3 regions of the Virgibacillus alimentarius genome follow, and region 3 is predicted to be linked to each of the others. Evidence: riboswitches for the same ligand, from Rfam matches in the RefSeq annotation. Region 3 holds a riboswitch; each other region holds the start of a gene.
The links. A riboswitch is a leader RNA that binds a small molecule or an ion and turns the genes downstream of it on or off. The one in region 3 is predicted to bind preQ1.

Region 1: another riboswitch for preQ1. It lies ahead of queF (preQ(1) synthase); the one in region 3 lies ahead of queC (7-cyano-7-deazaguanine synthase QueC).
Region 2: another riboswitch for preQ1. It lies ahead of J2Z81_RS07355 (QueT transporter family protein); the one in region 3 lies ahead of queC (7-cyano-7-deazaguanine synthase QueC).

The regions. Positions count from the first base shown of each region.
Region 1 is NZ_JAGIKX010000003.1:54,066-61,246, reverse strand. It holds gene ilvD (dihydroxy-acid dehydratase) at 1-1,685, opposite strand, end outside; gene queF (preQ(1) synthase) at 1,862-2,359, opposite strand; PreQ1 riboswitch class I at 2,427-2,473, opposite strand; gene argF (ornithine carbamoyltransferase) at 2,565-3,533, opposite strand; gene J2Z81_RS03490 (acetylornithine transaminase) at 3,590-4,744, opposite strand; gene argB (acetylglutamate kinase) at 4,741-5,520, opposite strand; gene argJ (bifunctional glutamate N-acetyltransferase/amino-acid acetyltransferase ArgJ) at 5,534-6,760, opposite strand; gene argC (N-acetyl-gamma-glutamyl-phosphate reductase) at 6,819-7,181, opposite strand, start outside.
Region 2 is NZ_JAGIKX010000010.1:11,270-18,450, forward strand. It holds gene J2Z81_RS07335 (calcium/sodium antiporter) at 1-907, opposite strand, end outside; gene htpX (zinc metalloprotease HtpX) at 1,012-1,914, opposite strand; gene J2Z81_RS07345 (LemA family protein) at 1,927-2,475, opposite strand; gene J2Z81_RS07350 (DUF3891 family protein) at 2,650-3,414, shown strand; PreQ1 riboswitch class I at 3,519-3,563, shown strand; gene J2Z81_RS07355 (QueT transporter family protein) at 3,570-4,055, shown strand; gene J2Z81_RS07360 (polysaccharide deacetylase family protein) at 4,156-4,884, opposite strand; gene J2Z81_RS07365 (serpin family protein) at 5,098-6,342, shown strand; gene J2Z81_RS07370 (DUF3298 and DUF4163 domain-containing protein) at 6,509-7,126, shown strand; gene J2Z81_RS07375 (lysophospholipid acyltransferase family protein) at 7,179-7,181, opposite strand, start outside.
Region 3 is NZ_JAGIKX010000033.1:408-7,588, reverse strand. It holds gene J2Z81_RS13235 (MerR family transcriptional regulator) at 1-104, opposite strand, end outside; gene J2Z81_RS13230 (hypothetical protein) at 122-787, opposite strand; gene J2Z81_RS13225 (ZIP family metal transporter) at 986-1,801, opposite strand; gene J2Z81_RS13220 (hypothetical protein) at 1,849-2,214, opposite strand; gene J2Z81_RS13215 (EndoU domain-containing protein) at 2,218-2,775, opposite strand; gene J2Z81_RS13210 (hypothetical protein) at 2,895-3,047, opposite strand; gene J2Z81_RS13205 (SLAP domain-containing protein) at 3,197-3,571, shown strand; gene queE (7-carboxy-7-deazaguanine synthase QueE) at 3,800-4,522, opposite strand; gene J2Z81_RS13195 (6-pyruvoyl trahydropterin synthase family protein) at 4,522-4,956, opposite strand; gene queC (7-cyano-7-deazaguanine synthase QueC) at 4,953-5,618, opposite strand; PreQ1 riboswitch class I at 5,721-5,767, opposite strand; gene J2Z81_RS13185 (hypothetical protein) at 5,838-6,470, opposite strand; gene J2Z81_RS13180 (superoxide dismutase) at 6,686-7,181, opposite strand, start outside.

The sequences.
Region 1 (7,181 bases), on a different contig from region 3:
TCTTTGTCAAAGTAGTCTGTTATTGCTCCTTTTGAGGAACAAGACACATTATGCGCATATTTACCCAGCACACCTTTTTTCATTAGCGGTGGTGCAGTCCAATTTTTTCTGCGACGTTCTATTTCTTCTTCGGAGATATCCATAGAAATGAGAAGCTCGTCCGCATCAATGGTTACCATATCGCCCTCCTTAAGGAATGCGATTGGTCCACCTGTCTGCGCTTCTGGCGCGATATGACCTACAACAAGTCCATGCGTACCGCCGGAGAATCGGCCATCCGTTAATAGTGCTACCTTTTCTCCGAGTCCTTTCCCTACTAAAATAGCAGAAATAGATAACATTTCCGGCATTCCCGGTCCGCCTTTAGGCCCTTCATAACGTATAACGAGCACATCGCCCTCTTTGATTTCATTATTAATTACCGCCTCCGTTGCTTCTTCTTCGGTGTTAAATACACGCGCTGGTCCTGTGTGCTTTGTAACTTTCAACCCGGAAACTTTTGCAACTGCACCGCTTGGAGCCAAATTTCCCTTTAAAACAACTAACGGGCCATTTTTTCGAAATGCTTTGTCAAATGGTAATATAATCTCTTGACCTTCTTCTAAAGAAGGAGCTTCCTTCGCATTTTCAGCAACTGTTTTTCCTGTAACAGTCAAACAATCACCATGCAGGTAACCTGCTTCATAAAGTAATTTCATTACTGCAGGGATACCGCCGATGCGATGTAAATCTTCCATTACATATTTACCGCTTGGTTTTAAGTCAGCTATATGTGGTACATTTTCTCTTATTCTATTAAAATCATCAAGAGACAGATCTACACCGATGGATTGTGCCATCGCAAGTAAATGTAATGTAGCATTAGTCGATCCGCCAAGTGCCATTACTACAGTAATTGCATTTTCAAATGCTTCTTTTGTCATAATATCTTTCGGGTAAATTCCTTTTTCAAGCAATGTGTATACTGCTTTACCAGCCTCTTCACAGTCTTTTGCTTTATCTTTAGATTCAGCAGGGTGTGATGAACTACCAGGCATACTCATCCCCATTGCTTCAACGGCAGAAGCCATCGTATTTGCGGTGTACATTCCTCCGCAAGAACCTGCTCCAGGACAAGCATGACATTCGATATTACGGAGTTGTTCATCACCAATATCACCATTATTATGCTTTCCTACTCCTTCAAAAACAGATACAATGTCCAGTTTCTCGCCATTTGAAAACCCTGGAGATATTGTTCCGCCATATACAAAAACAGCAGGAACTTCTGCTCGGGCAATCGCAATCAAACACCCTGGAATATTTTTATCACATCCGCCAATTGCTACAAATCCATCTAAATTTTCCGCTCCTACAACGGTTTCGATGGAGTCTGCGATAACATCTCTGCTTGGCAAGGAGTAGCGCATTCCTTCCGTTCCCATTGATATCCCGTCTGAAACTGTAATCGTATTAAAGATGAGTGGTACACCACCGGCTTCTCGTGCTCCTTTTTTAGCACTTTCAGCTAAACCATTTATATGTATATTACATGGTGTCACTTCACTCCATGTACTCGCTATACCAACCATCGGCTTTTTAAAGTCTTCATCGTTCACGCCTACTGCACGCAACATGGCACGATTGGGTGCTCTTTTTGGGTCGTCACTAAACACTTTACTTTTGATGCGTAAGTCTTTTTCCATCTGTATTCCCACCCTATATTTTTCTTTTTATAAAAGTTTACTTTTTTCTATTATAACGATTCTTTTAAAAAGTGCAATAATTTTGTTTATAATTGCTGGAATATGGCAAACTATCCCTTTTAATCAAAGCTACATATAGATAAAGGAGTAGCTAAAAAACTACCCCTTTGACCATGTTATCGGTTATCTATTTTTTCAGGATACATATCATGGTTCATCATCCGATGCTCTGCCATTTGTTCATACTTTGTACCTGGCTTGCCATAATTACAGTACGGATCAATTGAAATACCTCCGCGTGGAGTGAATTTCCCCCATACTTCGATATATCGCGGATCCATTAAGTTAATTAAATCATTCATAATCATATTGACACTCGCTTCATGAAAACCACCGTAATTTCGGAAGCTGAATAAATATAATTTTAAAGACTTGCTTTCTACCATTTTAATGTCCGGGATATAACTTATATATAATGTTGCAAAATCCGGTTGCCCTGTCATCGGACAAAGTGTTGTAAATTCCGGAAAATTCATTTTGACAAAATACTCTCTGTCCGGGTAATCGTTATCAAATGTTTCTAATAGCTCCGGATTATAATCAAATACGTAGGTTGTCCCTTTGCTCCCTAAATGGGTTAACCTTTCTAATCCATCATCTTTTTTATCTACCATCCTTCATACCTCCTGTTTTCCGCCATTAAAAAAAGCCAGGCCCTAAGGCACATGGCTTTACAAACAGCTGTCCTTAGTTTTTTTAAGAGGGTTAATGCTAAGAACCTCTCCGCTTTTTGCAGGATATACTCGATTTATTATAAGAATGATCGATTTAAATGTCAATCAGGGAAGCATATTAGTAGACCGATCCCGCGATCTCGGATCAATTCCCACCCATTACGGAAGCCATTACCGCTTTTTGTGCATGTAATCTATTCTCCGCCTGGTCAAACACAACGGAATTTGGACCATCAATGATATCTGTTGTCATCTCCTGTCCACGTACAGCCGGAAGACAATGTAGAAATAAATAATCATCTTTTGCATATTGAACAAGCTCTTGATTAACCTGGTATTTAGCAAAAGCTTGCATTCGATCATCCATCTCATCTTCACATCCCATACTCGTCCAAACATCTGTATAGATGATATCTGCATTTTCTACAGCTTTTTTAGGATCATTTGATTGCTCGATTACCGCCCCACTTTGCGCGGCCAATATTTTTGCTTTATCCATAATAGCATCTTTTACTTCGTATCCTTTAGGAACAGCAAGTGAACAATCAATTCCCATCATGGCACAGCCAATAATGAGTGAGTTTGCCATATTATGTCCATCTCCAACAAAAGCAAGCTTATTTCCTTCCAAATTCCCTTTTTTCTCATAAATTGTAAGAAGATCTGCAAGTACCTGGCACGGATGAAAATCATCTGTCAGTCCATTAATAATCGGAATTGATGCATTTTCTGCAAGCTCTTCAATTAGTGCATGTTCAAAAGTACGAATCATAATGCCATCAACATAACGGGACAATACCTTTGCTGTATCTGCGATGGTTTCCCCTTTGCCAAGGTGTATATCATTTTTGCTTAAAAATAAAGCATGACCGCCAAGCTGGAACATTCCTGTTTCAAATGACACTCGTGTTCTAGTTGAAGATTTTTCGAAAATCATACCCAATGTTTTTCCTTCAAGTAAATGATTTGCTCCTTTTGAACGCTGCTTCTCTTTTAATTCCAGTGCATAATCCAAAAGAAATAAAATCTCCTCTTTTGTAAAATCTTGTAATGTTAGAAAATGCTGTCCTTCTAAAGTAGTTTTTATATTTTTGCTTTTAGTGGGGACGAACATGTCGTCATCACTTCCTCTTTTTAGATTTCCCCTTCCTCAGGGGATTTGTTATTCATTTAAATGGATGTGATTGGTTTTTTAAGATTTTCAGCGATAAGATTTACAGCCTTATCTATTTCCTGCTGGCTTACTGTTAATGGGGGGAGTAGACGGATTACATATGGCCCAGCATTTAAAACAAGTAATCCTTTTTCAATAAGGCTGGGGATAAGAGCAGTAATATCTTCCTTACATTCAATACCAACCATGAGCCCTTTCCCACGTATATCGGATACAAAGCTGGATGTACCAATCCGTTTGTTTAATTGCTCTTTTAAATAAATACCTTTTTCTTTTACTTCATTTAAAAAGTCCATCTGAAACACGATCTGTAAAACTGCATCCGCGGCTGCCATCGCAACCGGATTACCGCCAAATGTGGACGCATGACTGCCTGGTCCAAAGAAACTCGAAAGATGCTCTTTAGCGATCATCGCTCCTGCCGGGAGTCCATTCGCCAGTCCTTTTGCTGAAGTAATAATGTCTGGCGAAATACCGTAATGCTGATACGCAAATGGCTTACCAGTTCTTCCAATACCTGTTTGCACTTCGTCAATAATAAGTAAAATATTATTTGCTAAACAAAGCTGTTCTATTTCTTTTATAAATTCTAATTTTCCATCAAGGACGCCGCCTTCTCCCTGAATTACTTCAAGCATGATTGCTGCTGTCTGGCCGTCTATGGTGTTTTGTACTGCTTCGATATCATTAAACGGTACATATACAAACGACTCAAGCATCGGCCCAAATCCCGTATGAACTTTTTCCTGTCCGGTAGCGGCCATCGTAGCAAATGTTCTTCCATGAAATGATTGATGAAATGTAATCACTTTCGTCTTACCTGTTGCTTTTCTCGCTAATTTAATGGCTGCTTCATTCGCCTCTGCTCCACTGTTACAGAAAAAGACAGATGATCCAGAACTGCTTGTAGTGAGTAATTCAGCTACACTTTCTTGAATCGGCACGTGATAAAGATTCGAAACATGCCAATATTTAGTTAGCTGAGTTTCTACTGCTTTTTGTACATCGGGATGGCGATGTCCTAGGTTGCAAACCCCGATCCCCGATCCAAAATCTAGATATTCCTTTCCGCTCGTATCTTTTACAATCGTTCCTTTTGCTTCTGATACCGATAGTTCAAATCGTTTATATGTTGGAAATAACGCAGTCATTTTACCACCTCCATCGATTTTGTAATAACCGTTCCTTTCAATTTCATGTCTGCTTTGATAACGGAATGCTTCCCATCAACAATCATTACTTCACGCAATTGTTCATTTAGACTTTTGAGTGCTGCTTTAACTTTAGGTATCATACCGCCATAAATTGTACCTGTTTCTATTAAGTGTTTAATTTCCTGCTCTGATATTTCTTCAAGTAATTTACCTTCCTTAAGTATTCCAGGTACATCGGTAACAAAAATTAACTGTTCTGCCGATAAAGCTTCAGCAACTGCACCTGCTACGGTATCAGCATTCACATTGTATCTTGTTCCATTCTCACCGAGGGCTATCGGAGCAATGACAGGCACAATACTAGCAGCTATTAAATGATGAAGTAACGGTACATTGACATCTGTTATTTCTCCTACCAATCCGTAGCGCTCTATATTTTTGGAAACTGCTGTCAGGGTCATTGCATCCGAACCAGATAACCCAATTGCTTGTATCCCAGCTTGATTAAATTTACGTAGCAATTCATTATTCACTGATCCATTAAGTACCATCTCGGCAACATCCATAACTGGTTCTGTCGTTTTTCGGAGACCGTCGATAAATTCCGTTTCAATTTTTAACGTATCCAGCATTTCTTTTATTGCTGGACCCCCGCCATGAACGATAACCGGCTTGTAACCTGCTTGCTGTAAAGTTAAAATATTGGCAAAAAATTCAGTAGACAAAACATTGATAATACTTCCGCCACATTTAAGCACAATTACATCCTGCACCGCTTACACCCCCTCACGATCGATAACTAGCGTTAATACGTACATAATCATAAGTTAAGTCACAACCCCAAGCTTTCCCCGTTCCATTACCTACTTTTAAATCGATTACTATTGTCACAGTATCTTCTTTTAAATAGTTTGTTGCTTCATTTTCCGAAAAAGGCACTGGTTGACTATCTTTTAACAACTGGATCGATCCGATAAATGTATCAATTGTATCTGGATTGATAACCGCATCACTATAACCAATGGCAGCTATAATTCGTCCCCAGTTCGCGTCTGCACCACATACTGCTGTTTTCACCAATGATGAGCCAACAACAGACTTTGCAACCTTCCCTGCTTGCTCATTATCAGATGCTCCGTTAACTTCTACTTCTATTAACTTTGTAGCACCTTCCCCATCACGAGCAATCATTTTTGATAGGTCTTCACATGTCTTGTTTAATAGTTCCAGAAATACGTCCCAGTCTTCATGCTCTGGAGTGAGTGTTTCGTTTTTTGCCAATTCACTTGTCATAACGAGCACCATATCATTTGTCGATGTATCCCCATCAATCGTAATGCAATTAAACGTTTGGTTCGTAACCTTCTTTAAAGCCAAATCGAGCATAGGCGGCTCAATTACCGCATCTGTTGTAATAAAGGCAAGCATCGTTCCCATATTTGGCTCAATCATACCAGATCCTTTTGCAGAACCTGCCATTGTAACTGTTTTACCATTTATCTTTGCTTGATAGCATGTTGATTTAGTACATAGATCAGTAGTTAAAATAGATTCATTAAAATCCTCTGCACTTCTGTCTGTATCTTCAAGGTGAAGTTGTTTAATACCAGGGATTATCTTGTTCATTGGCATATCTAGCCCGATAATGCCTGTTGAAGCAACTGCCACGTAATGTTCTGGCAAATTTAATTTTTCTGCCGTAACCTGTCTCATCATACGTGCATCTTGCTCACCTTGTTTTCCTGTACATGCGTTTGCATTCCCGCTATTTGCAATTAGCGCTTGAATCTTACCAGCTTCCGACAGGCTTTCTTTCGTTATTTTTAAGGGAGCAGCTTGTATGACATTTAGTGTATAAACAGCAGCAGCATTCGCTGGATTCTCACAATAAATCAGCCCTAAATCATTTCGTTTACGTTTTACACCAGAATGCAGACCTGCTGCCTGAAAGCCCTTCGGTGTTATAATCGATCCATTTTCAATTTTTTTCATTTTTTCCTCAACAATCACCATCATTCATTCTCCCTTCTTTTTTAAGCCAGTATTTCTTCACATCTATGGTTATCTGTGGTCAAGGAAAGACAGGAACAAACTCAAGTCCCATTGTTTCTTCCATTCCAAGCATCTTATTCATATTTTGTACCGCTTGCCCTGAAGCACCTTTCATCAGATTATCAATAACGGAGACGATCATAATCCGATTTGTTCGCTCGTCATAGGCAATTGAAATATCACAAAAATTTGACCCGTATACTTCTTTTGTACTTGGGAATATTCCCTTTTCTCTAATTCTGACAAAATAATCGTCTTTATAACTTTCTTTATACAAATTATGCAGCTGATCTATATTCACTTCTTCGGTTGCATTTGCATACATTGTCGTCATAATGCCTCTTGTCATCGGAAGTAAATGCGTACTGAATGTTATCGCCCC
Region 2 (7,181 bases), on a different contig from region 3:
CAAGGAGCATTCCTTCTATTTTCCCAATTTTATAATTCGTTCTTGAAAAAATAAGTAGTAATACGGTCAGAAAAATCAGTACAAGTAGATCTATAAACACCTTCCCATCAACCACCAACGGGGATATAACAGATGCTGAACCTAATACAAATAGAATGTTAAAGATATTACTTCCAACGATATTACCTAAAGCTATCTCACTTTGCTTTTTCAGCGCAGCAGCAATAGATGTGACTAGTTCAGGAAGTGAAGTTCCTATAGCTATAATCGTTAAACCAACTAGTGTTTCACTCATTCCAAGGGAATAGGCAATCTTTGTACCATTTCTAACAACCATTTCCCCGCCCAAAATAATACCAGCTAGTCCCAATACAGCGAATAAGATACTCTTTCCCCACTTTACACTATCCGGTATTTTTCTATCGTCTGCTTTTTGTCTGTTCTTCATTGCAACCTCAAAGACGTAATAAATAAAAATACTTAAAAACAATAAAAATATGAGACCATCACTACGGGTTAATGCGTTATTATCAAATCCTTGTAATATCATATCACTACTAAGAACAAGTAATACAACACTGGCTAAAAGTGTAAACGGAATTTCCTTTTTTGTAGTCTCACTTTCGACTTTTAAAGGATATATAAATGCCGCAATGCCAACAACAAGCGTAATATTAAAAATACTGCTTCCAATAACATTCCCCAATGAAACGCCGGCATTTCCTTTTAGCGCTGCAATAATACTTACAGTTGCCTCCGGTGAACTTGTCCCGAATGCAACAATTGTCAATCCAATTAACACTGGAGATATCCGGAGTAATGTTGCAATATTCGATGAACCATCAACAAATAAATCTGCACCTTTAATTAGCAATACAAACCCAATTAATAAGAAAATATAAGCCATAAATAATTGTCCTTTTCTAATTAGTATCCTATTAATTTAATCATACCCTCTTTATTGTAATACATTCATTGTATCAAAAAGAGACCTACATAAAATGCGGATATCTACATACTTTCCAAACGCTTAATACGATCATCTGTTGATGGATGTGTTGCCCAAAGGCTGCTGCTTTTTCTCCTAGTTTTGCGCCGTTTGCCTCCAAATGGACTGACAATGTACATGGATGCAGTTGCCTCTTTTGCGTCTTTTACATCTTTAGGTACACCACTAATTTTCTTTAAAGCACGAATCAAACCAACAGGATTACGTGTGAATTCAACTGCTGTAGCGTCTGCTAAGTATTCTCGATTCCTTGAAACAGCCAGCTTGACAAATTGAGCCGCAATAGGAGCTAAAATAACAAAAATGAGTGCTACTAGTATGAGAATCGGATTCGCTTTCCGATTTCCACCACCACGGCGTCCTCCGCCAAATAACATAGCACGCGAACCAATATTTGCGATAAGTATAATAACCCCTACTAATGCTACACAAATGGTCATCAACCTTATATCGTAGTTACGAATATGTGCAAGCTCGTGAGCAACAACACCCGATAATTCTTCACGGTTTAGTTTTTCCAATAAACCAGTCGTAAATGCCACCGATCCTTTTTCCGGCTTTATCCCGGTTGCAAAAGCATTCGGTACTGGGTCACTTACAATATAAACTTTTGGCATCGGGATGCGAGCAGCGATCGACAATTCCTCTACAATATCAAACAACTCCGGATGATCGCCTTTCTTGATTTCTTTTGCACCAGACATGTTGAGAACTTGAGAACTGGCAGTCATATAAGTGACTGGAATATAAATTGCAAGCACAATAAGAGTAATGATGATTCCAGTAATCGAGTCGTTATTTACCAAATAGCCGATCGCCCACCCTAAAGCAAGTACAAGTAAACTAAATAAAGCAACGAGAAAAATTGTTTTACGTTTATTCTGTAAAATTTGTTTATAAAGCATAACGATCCCCCATTAAAAATTCACAGTAGGTGCTTCGCGCTCTTCTTCTGGAATCGTCAACTGTTCTTCCTTTTTAAAGCCAAATATACCTGCGATTAAATTACTTGGAAAAGATTCACGTTTTATATTATATTCAGCTACGGTTTTGTTATAAAGCTGACGGGAATAAGCAACTTTATTTTCTGTTGAAGTTAGTTCCTCCTGGAGTTTTAAAAAGTTTTGATTTGCTTTAAGGTCGGGATATGACTCCTTTAAAGCAAAGATGGACTTTAATGCTCCCTGAATCTGATTATCTGCTTCTATACGCTCTTGTGGTGATCCTTGAACGAGCTGATTACGCGCCTGAATCACATTCTCTAATGTTTCTCTCTCATGTTCAGCGTAGCCTTTTACTGTATTGACCAAATTAGGAATAAGATCATACCGCCGTTTTAATTGAACATCGATCTGACTCCATGATTCCTTAACCCAATTACGATATTTAACAAAACTGTTATAACTTGAAATACCGTAAATTACGATAATCGCAACAATAACAGCGATTATAATCGTAATGATCATAATAGCTTCACCCTCTCGTAAATTATTACTATATCTTAGTCATTATACCATCTGATCATTAACTGTAAATAAACAGCACAAGCGAACTTCCCTTTTATTTGTATGCCCCGTTCAATTGAATTATCATGAGTTTATAACCGATACGAAACAGTTCTTTGAAAGGATGATTTATTCATGATTGTTAGAGAGCACCCTAATCATTTCATTATGATTGAACAAGATAACCATGCCCAGCTTTCTGGTGAAATGATAGCAAACTGGAATGACTCTCTTTTCATTGATACGAAGTTTAAAAAAACGGTTGAATTTGCCATCTTTCATCATGATTGCGGCTGGAAATCATTCGATAAACAACCATTTTGGAACGATGAAAAAATGGCCCCTTTTACCTTTACTAATTTCCCGATTCTTCCTAAAACTGTACTTTATAAGCATGGGATTGATGAGGTTGAAAAAGAAGATGAATACGCAGCTCTCCTATGTAGTATGCATTACATGCGATTTTTATTAAATCGTAGAACCCAGGAAGCAAAGATTTTTGTACAAAAGGAAAAAGAACGCAGAAACCGAATTATCCGCTCCTTATCAACATTTGATAGCTACTTATTTGATTTTCACTATGGCCTTCTTCAGCTTTGTGATAATTTATCTTTATATATTTGTTTAAATGAACCTGGTACCTCAAAAGAAGAGGAACATTTCTTTTACCGAGATGGTATTCCGCTCTCCACTTCCTTACACGGCTTTCAACAGGATAAACTAAAAACCGAGTGGGTGGACAAAGATACCGTTACAATAAATGAATTTCCTTTTGCTAGTAAGCTTACACTTACGTTAAAGCAAAAAGTAATCTCTAAAAAATTAATAGCAAATAAAGGGTTGGACAAGAGCTATCAAGATGCACCATATGAACATGTAAAGATTCGCCTCGTTCCTTAGGTTAGTATACTGACGCTCGCATCATCATGACATCGTTCGCTTTTTCCAGCAAAATCCCTATTGTCTTTTATTCAAAAAAAGGTATAATAAAATAGTTTTTAAATATCACCGTGGTTCGAAACCATCCCACGTAAAAAAACTAGGGGGAAATATTTATGAATGTTAAAACACTTGTTAACAATGGACTGTTGGCAGCACTTTATATAGCAGTTTCTGTGCTGGTACAGCCATTTGGATTTACGAATATACAATTTCGCCTGTCTGAGTTGTTCAACCATCTCATTGTATTCAATAAAAAGTATTTCTTAGGAATCACATTAGGTGTGTTCTTAGCTAATCTCTTCCTCTCTCCACTTGGTATCTATGATTTGATATTCGGGGTAGGACAATCTGTTATTTCACTGCTCATGACCATGGGAGTTGGAAGATTCATTGAAAGTATATGGGTGCGCATGATTGCAAACACAATCATTTTTTCATTTAATATGTTTATCATCGCAATTATGCTGAATTTAGCTTTAGGGTTACCGTTTCTGATTACTTGGCTGACTACTGCAATTGGCGAATTTGTAGTAATGGCTCTAGGAATACCTATTATTTATGCACTTCATAAACGAATGCATTTTGATAAATTAGTATAAGCATTGATCCTTTTAAAGGCATCTCTTTATTCATGATGAGATGTCCTTCTTACATATTGATTAACGATGAAAGAAATTAGTTTGATCTATATTTGGGCAATCATGACCAAAGCTCTGGTACCGTAACAAATTCATAACCTTTCTTTTTTAGATATGGAATAATCTGATCTAGTGCTTCAGCTGTTCCTGATAGATCTTGTGACCAATGCCCTGCACTATGCATCAAAATAATCGCACCAGGATGAACATAATTAAGTATATTTTGTTTTATTTTTTCTGGAGTCAAACTTTTCCAGTCCTCTGAATCAATCGACCAGCCTATGCCACGATAACCCATTTCCCCTAGTTTCTCTACCAGATCTTCATTCATTGCACCATAAGGAGCACGGAATAAGTCTGTTACATTGTTCGTTAACTCCTTCAATTCCTTTTCGTTTTTTTCTATTTCCCATGCCAAATTTTGTTTACCAGTTTTTGTCAGGTCCGGATGCCAATATGTATGATTCCCAATGATATGGCCTTCTCGGTCTATTCTTTTTACCATCTCCGGATACTTATGAACGCGAGTACCTAGTAGAAAAAAGGTCGCCTTGACATTATGTTTCTTTAATACTTCTAAGACTTGCGGTGTAAAACGCTGATCGGGCCCATCATCAAAAGTTAATGCAATCACCTTTTTATCCGTCTTTCCTTTATAAAGCATAATATCTGGATACTTCGTCTGCAAAGGGTACATGGAAGCTTGAACTGGTATATGAAAATGAACCGCCATGCTGAAAATGATGATAACAATCACAAACTGTATTTTACTGCATCTTTGTAATAACATGAATACCCCACTCTTTCGTCATTTCTTTTAGGTGCTCCATATACCCCTTACTTTAACACTATAGGAAGAGGAATATTCATGGACACGATCTCTATTTTACTATTCCTAAAGTCACTTAAATGGTTGAGTTATCAATATCTTTTCTCAAATTAAAATATTATGAATTATGTTAGAATAGTATTAAAATAAACTGGTATTAGGGAAGGAGTGCGCATGAAGAGATTAGCCGTTTTATTTTCATTAGGAATACTCTTTATGACAATGGTAGGTTGTAGTACGGAAAAAGAATCCAGTCAGCATAAACCTGGAAATACGGATGACATACAATTCAATCAAGAAGACTACAAAGAAATTATACCTTCTAATAATGAATTGGGGTTTAACTTATTCTCAGAACTCAAGACAGACGAGTATTTGAATACTTTCATCTCACCAACAAGCTTATTCCTGTCATTATCCATGCTCTATAATGGAGCACATGGTGTTACGCAAAAAGAAATAGCAGAGGTATTAGGGGTGGAGGATACCGAAGTTCAAAAGTTAAACGAAGCAAATGCATCATTGATGTCCATCATGGATAAGAAATCCAATCATGTAAAACTGTTCTTAGCTAATGCTATGTGGCTTAATGAAGACTTTCAATTCCAAGAGGATTTTGTACATCCAATCAAAAGTTATTTTCATGCTGAAGCGAATGCGATTGACATACATGATACTAAATCTGCAGATAAAATAAATAATTGGGTAAAAAATGCTACAAATGACAAAATTGAACAAATTGCAGATAAACCATTAAATCCTGATTTAATATCTATCCTTACAAACGCGATTTACTTTAAAGGGAGCTGGACATATCCATTTGATCAAAAACAGACAAAGGATGGAACGTTTCATCTTAGCGAAAAATCAAAAAAAGATGTATCATTCATGAAACTAACAGAAGACCTCGAGTATCTGAATGATAAAGAATTTCAAGCAGTGTCTCTCCCATACGGTGAAGAGGAAATGAGCATGAAGGTGTTTCTTCCAAAAAAGAACAGCAGTTTAAAAGAATTCGAAGAAATGTTATCAAGTAAAAATTGGAAGGTGTGGAATTCGGAATTTCAAACAAAAAAAGGGACAATTATTCTTCCTAAGTTTCAGATTGACTATGAAACCTCATTGAATAAAACATTGCAGCAACTAGGTATGGAATCAGCATTTAATAAAGACGCCAATTTTAGCCGAATGATCCAGGGAAATGATCCCGTATGGATTGGCCAAGTGAAACAAAAAACATATATTGACGTCAATGAAGAAGGGACAGAAGCATCTGCAGCAACATCTACAGAAATGGAAACAACATCAGCACCCGTTAATAAACCATTCCAGATGAAAGTAAACCGACCATTCTTCATCGCCATCACCGATGATGAAACGGGAGCCATCTTATTCATAGGCAGTATTTATCAACCATAGCGGGGCTGTTTTTCAGTCCCGCCTATGTATTTTATTGCTTTTTCTCTTCCAAGTGCTGAGCTAATATCACCGTAATATTGTTTTCCAAGCGACCCTCGTAAAATATAAGGGACATTTCCCCAATCGTTACATATAATACTACAAACTGATGTAAAGGATGATGAAAATGTCCATTCAAACACTTCCTGTCTCCATTCAAACAATGGTCATAAAACGGCCGGGAACTACGATTTACTATCCTCAAGTATATGGTTTGCAAGAGATGCATGTACAACAATACATTAATCAAACGATTTATCAACTGGTACGTGCATTAATACAATATCAATATCAGCAACAAGGTACTAACACATTCGCTGACATGATTGGTACATTCGAAATTAAAACGAATGAGCGTAATCTACTTAGTTTAACCCTAACAAACTATGCAATGGCTGACCATCATGCACATGGACTCACGCTGATGAAATCCCTAACATTCGATATTCAAACAGGGGAAAATTATACGCTTCAAGACCTATTTAAGCCTAACAGTAATTATATCCATGTCCTTTCTAAGCATGTCGAGCATCAAATACAGGAAAGGGACATACAACTTTTAAATGGGTTTTCTAGTATTTCACCTGACCAGGACTTCTATATTGCTGACAAGACGCTTGTTCTCTATTTCCAGCTTTATGAAATTACCCCATACTATGTAGGCCTTCCAATGTTCCCTATTTCCATTTATACATTGCAACACATTATCCCCGAAAATGGACTGCTAGAACGGATGATAAATTAAAGGGACTGTCCCTCACCACTTTCGCACTTTAGTAAAGTGGGGGACTGTCCCCTTA
Region 3 (7,181 bases):
CCCTCTGTTTTACCTGCCGGGTGCAATAGGCCAATTTGGTCATAATAACGTAATGTTCTTACTGTTATGCCAGTCTGTTTTGTCACTTCCTTTATCGAAATCAAATCATCCACCTCCACTACTATGCACTCGGATTTTTCTTATCCTTTTCAGGAAAAATGGTATAGTACCAAGCATTGATTGTATCAGCTGCGAAGACAATTCCCCATATTACGCTAATTGGATAAATTACCTCTTTCTGATACGGACCATTTTCCGGTACGCCATCCATTTCCTCCATCCAAGACCAGTCTGATAAAACTTCTACTAGTGAACGGGAATGATCTCCGAAATATACCCAAAAAAAGGAATGAACCACAACAAATACAAATGTATGAACATACCAGCCTAGCCTATATTTACGAGCGATAAAACGTGGATCATTTTCACGCCTCATAATGCGACGATCTTTTTCTGTAAGTAATTCCACTCCTTTCCACTTTCCAATTTTTTGCTTCATAAATCGGTCCAGTTTTTTAAAGTCGGAAATACCAAACGTGCAGGCATATAATATGAAGATTGTTATAATAATCTGGAATGTTTCAATCTCTCCTGTTTTTTTATATACCACAAATGCCAAGACACCCTCCAGCATTGTCCCGGCAATAAATATAAATAAAAACAACATACCCAAAGCTTGTCGCCTAAAAGCATAACGTATCACTAAAAATAAGATGAGTGAAAGCCATGAAAAAATTTCAAGACTAATAAATATCTCCCACTGATACGGAATAATCACATCGGCCATATGCAATGTCTCCCCTGCGTATTTTTTCTTATGGACATCGAATGATATTTTCTAGTCCAAAACGGAAATGTAATATCAGTATACAAGATGACGTTACGTCAGTTTCAATCCTTTATTTGAAAAGAATATCACTAAATTTTCAACAAATTATTCAAAACTATAACATTCCTGTATAGGAGAATCGTACGTAACAGGTAACTATCCAAGTGCTACATCAAGAATCATCATAACCGTAAAACCGATCATCACGCTTATCGACGCAAGGTCCTTATTCCCTTCTTCTTGTGAACCCGGAATAACTTCTTCAACTACAACAAAAATCATTGCACCTGCTGCAAAGCTCAATGCATAAGGTAACAGAGGTTGAATAAAAGTTACAGCTAATGCTCCTATAACCCCCGCGAAAGGTTCAACCATACCGGAAGCCTGTCCATACATAAAGCTTTTTTCACGCGACATCCCTCCGCGCCGAAGTGGCATTGAAACAGCAAGACCCTCGGGAAAATTCTGAATGCCTATACCAATCGCAAGCGCAATGGCACCCGAAAGTGATGCAGTTGGTAAATCAACGGCAACCGCCCCGAAGGCAACCCCAACCGCAAGACCTTCGGGAATATTATGTAATGTAATGGCTAAAACGAGTAAGGTACTGCGCTTCTTTTGATCTGCGTGAATTCCTTCTGCCTGATCCATCGAAGAAGTTGGATGGAGATGCGGGAGTACTTTATCAGCAATCCACAGGAAAATACCCCCAAGCATAAAACCAATCGAGACGGGAATCCATCCAGGGACACTTCTCCCTTCTGCCATATCAAGAGCCGGTGAAAGCAAAGACCAGAAACTCGCAGCGATCATGACGCCACCAGCAAAGCCTAACATACTATCCATAAATCGCTGGTTAAACCCTTTTGTTGTAAACACCAAAGCAGCACCTAAGGCTGTCATCCCCCATGTAAACAATGTTGCAATCAATGCTTGCAAGATTGGGTGGAATTCTAAAAAATGAGAAATCATATTTGTCACTCCTTCTGTTCAGTATACCAATTCATCTTTTTAAACGCTCATCTATTTGACCTCTTCCATTCATCCAATTTTTCAATCCACACCCTAATTAACGCTCGTAGCTTTTTTGTCTCCATCTCGTAGGGTGGATATGTCTCGACATCAGCATCATCTTCAAACAAATCGTAAATTACCGTTGTATCAGCCTTAATAATAAGTCCACATCTATTTCCGCCAGACTCCACGCATTCTGTTACACCTGTTAACACACGCTCAATAGCTTCTAGGACACTATCATCAACAAGACGAGCGTCAGCCATGAGAAACTCACCGACAATTTTCATTTCAGGTTGATCAAATTCGATCGTTAATATTTTCTTTTCTTGTGAGCCATTTTTCAATGTAATTTCCCGAAATTGATACATAAACTATCCTCCTTCATAAACCGGAAATGCAGATATGATTTTCTCTTTCTGATCCAGGTACATGCTGATTTCCATCCCCTCCGATGTTAGCCCTGCATATGTATTCCCGTTTATCCATGTTTTAGCCTCATATGCTTCATTAATCGCATCGACGACTTGCTGAGCATTCCATTCTTTCGGGAAAAAAGTAGATTTTCCACCATTTGATGTTTTCGAAACTCCATTCACCTCAATTTCCGCCTCATAAACACCGGATGCATTTGGTTTCGTTTCCGTACCCTGAACAATATTTCCTTTCTTTGTAGGAAATCCATCATAATGAAAACCAACCGCCTGGTTCCTTTGATTAACTTCCCCTTCAAATATATGTTCAAGCGCTCCGTCTTTGAAGTATTTTGTATCAAATAAGTCGGAAATAGATGTAATCGATGAGTCAGAAGTAGTGTTCTCTAATTCATTACTACCGTCACCGTTTTCTAGAATGCCCTCTACCGTACAGCCGAATAAAAGAAAGGTACTAAAAATCAAAATGATTATACTTTTCCATTTAGCAAACATCATTTTTCACGTCCTCATAAAAATCTTGTATTATCAATATAGTCAATTTGACGATGATGTCAATATCGGATAAAAAATAATCCCTTACATGCCTATTAGCAAGAAGAGATTATCTTTTAATTTTATCCTCTTTTTCTTTTGTTTTTCTTATTTTCTAAATTAAGAAACTCACTATCTTCTGCAAACTCTGCATCATTTCTGCCAATCTTATTGTTTTTATTCTTATTATTTTGCCGTCCTTTATCTTTGTTACGATTTTTATTTTGCTCTGACATGTCTACGTCCTCCTGTCCTATTTCTTCACGTATAGGTTGTCCAAATTCAAATAAAATAATCGCGTTATTCTTTCGTTTCATGTATCCTAACATTAATGGCAATTTACTTTCCATCATGATCAAAAATATCTAAAATGGCAGGGATCCTTATGCAAAAACTAACTTTTCACCCAGCATGGGAGAAGACATTATCTGTAAAAGATAAAGAGCAAATCGAACAATCCTTTCATCATACACGCTTTTCCAGCTGCAGTATTCACTTCACACCTTTATGGGAAGCAATCAATCATAAAGGAGAACTGCTAGTCACGGTAATCATTCATAACTCGACTGATAGACCAGTTCTTTTTCATCACCAACAATTCATTTACGAAAAAAATAGAACAGTCATCGCATCATCCAATTTCTCACTTCCTTCACAAGTGCAAAAGGAAACAAGCATGCCTTGGACATTCATTTTTCCATCTGGCACATTTACAGACGCCTCCGAAATAAAAGGTGGTGAAATAACTATGAAAGAATAGACAAGTTCATTTGTTTTTATCACTAAAAAAGATCAATCCCGCTTTCAATTCATGATCAAGATGTAAAACTCCGTATGAATAATAAGGAAGTATCCGTTTGCCCGGATTCATGAAGATGACTTTTTTAAGTATCAAAAATAATGACATCTATAATTTTAATTTATAACAAAAAAAGAATCGGACATTGGTATCCAATTCTTTTCCTTGTGTGTATCGCTTGTCTTTTTTTCAAACGCCTCGCTTATTCCCCCATAAATACGTATGTAACTGTGGCAACACACGAACATCTTTGAATACTTCATCTTCCATTACAAGATCAACCAGCTGTTCATATTTTTTCAGTAAATGAGTGATCAGTTGTTCATCATTTGTTTGCTCAATGTGTTCATTTCCAACCTGAAGGAAAAGTGCTGCATCAGGATAGCGTTGATGGACATCTTTCGCATAGTTAAAATCCGCATGATCAAAGATGACAATTTTCAAGCTATACATCCCTTGCTGTTTTTTATTTAATGCATCAATAATAAAGTCCAGTTTTTCAAAGTCTGTTTTCATTCCTGAACTTGGCGGTTTCGGTGAAATTGTCAAATCATCAATTTGCGTAAACCAATCCTGCCACTTACTTCCTTGGGTTTCTAGAGCTACTTGTATTTGCGTATCGTGCAGGATATCAACTAATTCACCCAGTTGACGCAACAAGGCCGGGTTCCCGCCAGAAATTGTAACATGATTGAATTTGTTTCCGCCCTTAGCTTTTAAAGCATCAAAAATTTCTTCTGGTTCCATCATTTGTATCAAATCTTTTTCTGAACCGTCCCAAGTAAATTTCGAATCACACCAGGAACACCCATAATCACAGCCTGCCGTCCGGACGAACATTGTTTTTCTTCCAATAACCATTCCTTCGCCTTGAATGGTTGGACCGAATATTTCAAGTACTGGTATCTTCATTATTTTTTTGCCTCCTTAGGACGGTAAACACAATAACTTGTAGGTGTCTCCCTAAGGAAAACTTGTAGGCACACAGGTTGATTCAAAAGTGTATTTAAATAATCCTGAACAATTTCATACGTAACACGTGCAATCACTTCGGTAGTCGGAAATGCTGTTGCATGGATATCTGAAAAGGCTGAATCCTTATTCATTACGCCATGATCAAATCGTTTCTGGATCAATTCCTTGATTGTTCTAAAATTAACAAGAAAACCAGTATGATCCAGTTCATCCCCAGCAATGGTAATATTGGCGTAATACGTGTGTCCATGCATATATTGACAGATGCCTGCATCTTCATGGGGAACATAGTGAGCCGCGGAAAAATGAAAATCCTTATTTAATTCATATGCATACGAATGTGCAGTGACTGGATAGATCTGTTGCATCATTTAGCACTCACTCCTGCTCGTTTTTCCTCATATTGCTTCAAACCTTTTTGCCTTAATTTGCATGATGGACATTCTCCACATCCGCTGCCTTTTAGTCCGTTATAACAAGTTAATGTATTTTCTTTGATATACTCAAAAGCATATAATTGATCACTAAGCTCCCAAACCTCAGCTTTGTCCAGCCACATTAATGGGGTATGAATAACAAACGAATCATCCATGGATAAATTTAATGTGACATTCAATGATTTCATAAACGCATCCCGACAATCCGGATATCCGCTAAAATCCGTCTCGCTGACACCAGTAATTAAATGTTTAGCGTTGATTTGCTTTGCTAGTACCCCAGCAAATGAAAGAAACAACAGGTTTCTCCCTGGGACAAACGTCGATGGCAGTTCACCCTCATCTTCTGTAATGTCTAAATCATTCCTTGTAAGGGCGTTTGGTGCCAGCTGATTAAGTAAAGACATATCCAGTTCATGCTGAGGAACATCAAGTTCCTTGCAAATCTCCCTGGCACAGTCAAGTTCAGCAATATGCCGCTGCCCGTACCGGAACGTCACCGCTTCCACATGATCAAACTTTTCCAGTGCCCAGAACAGGCAAGTTGTACTATCTTGGCCACCACTGAAAACAACCACTGCTTTTTTATTGTCCATTTTCATTCTCCTCTCCTTTTTAACAATGAAAAAAGAAAAGGCCGCCACCATTATTTCCATCAAAAAATAAAAAAACAACACCAAGGAAGTTGTGCTGTTTCTGTCTCCTTAGTTTTTTATAGAGGGATGGAATTGCGAACCTCTCCTGCACAATGCAGTATTCTTTTTTGATTGTACATTAAGTGTACCATAGATAAATGGGAATCAAAGATAATTAAACTAAAAAATGTTTTCCCGCTTATGAAAGATGTACTCCGCTAAAGAATCAGCTGTAAAATGCTCTTTGACTCCCCGTTTTTCAAGAAAATAGTCAATAATCTCATTCTTTTTCAATCCAATTTCACCTAACCCTTCAGCAACCGTAGCTAAATAAGCTGCAGAAGGCTTCGTAAAGATTGCTGCATCTACTGGAAAATTAGCGGTAAATGTAAACATCGGAAAGCCATCTTCATCACCAAGATAAAATATCGTACCATACCATCCATCTGTGATTGTAACGGCACCTTTTTTCTTGATTGTCTTAAAGTCAATTTCCAGTCCAGGCTTCTTATTCTCCTGGGCAACGACTTCAGAGAACTGTTCTCTCGTGATAAGATACTTCCTTCCTATTGTTCGTGCTGTCTCCATAAAGTCATGTCCCATAAAAGCAACCCCTCCTTTTCCCCATTTACTCTGCTCTTTCGCAAAATATAATGGGTAAGGGAGCTCCACCATCGCATTTCTTCTCGGTGGTGTTTTATCCGTGCACCCACGTTCCTTTTTATCGGCACCGCGGGGAGTAGATCCATTAATATAACATAGAAATCGGTCTTCGCAAATATTAGACCCGTAACTAACGTACCATACCTCCATCTTTTTAACTCCTCTCCTCAACAAATTCACTTCCATCGTAACATAAATATCGTATTAATTTTGTTAAGAAATTATAACCGAAATCTGAAATTTTAAATGATTTTAAAATCAAAGGGATCGTACGCGAAAAGGGTCTTCCGGCTACCACCCCGGAAGACCTAACATGGCTTTAATTTAAATTACCTGAAATACCTTACTTATGTTCTTCAACTTCCTTACTTTAATGCATCATTATACAATGCATTCACCTTATCCCAATTTATTGTATTCCACCAATTTGTGACAAATTCAGGTCTGCGATTTTGGTACTTCAAATAATACGCATGTTCCCAAACGTCGATCACAAGCAGTGGCTCTTTATTAAAAGCAAGAGGTGTATCCTGGTTCGGTGTGCTCATTACGGATAATTCCTTCGTATCATTATCCATCACTAACCATCCATACCCACTGCCAAATCGGGATATAGCAGCTTTTGATAGCTCATCTTGAAAATTATCAAAAGTCTTAAAGTTCTTCTCAATTGCACTTTTTATATCCGCAGTCGGATCCCCGCCACCATTTGGTGCCATCACTTCCCAAAATAAACTGTGACTATAATGGCCGCCACCATTATTTCGAACTGCCGTTTGAATATCACTTGGCAATTCATTCAAATTCGTTAATAAGTATTCTAGTGATTGATCTTGAAATTCTGTATAACCTTCTAAAGCT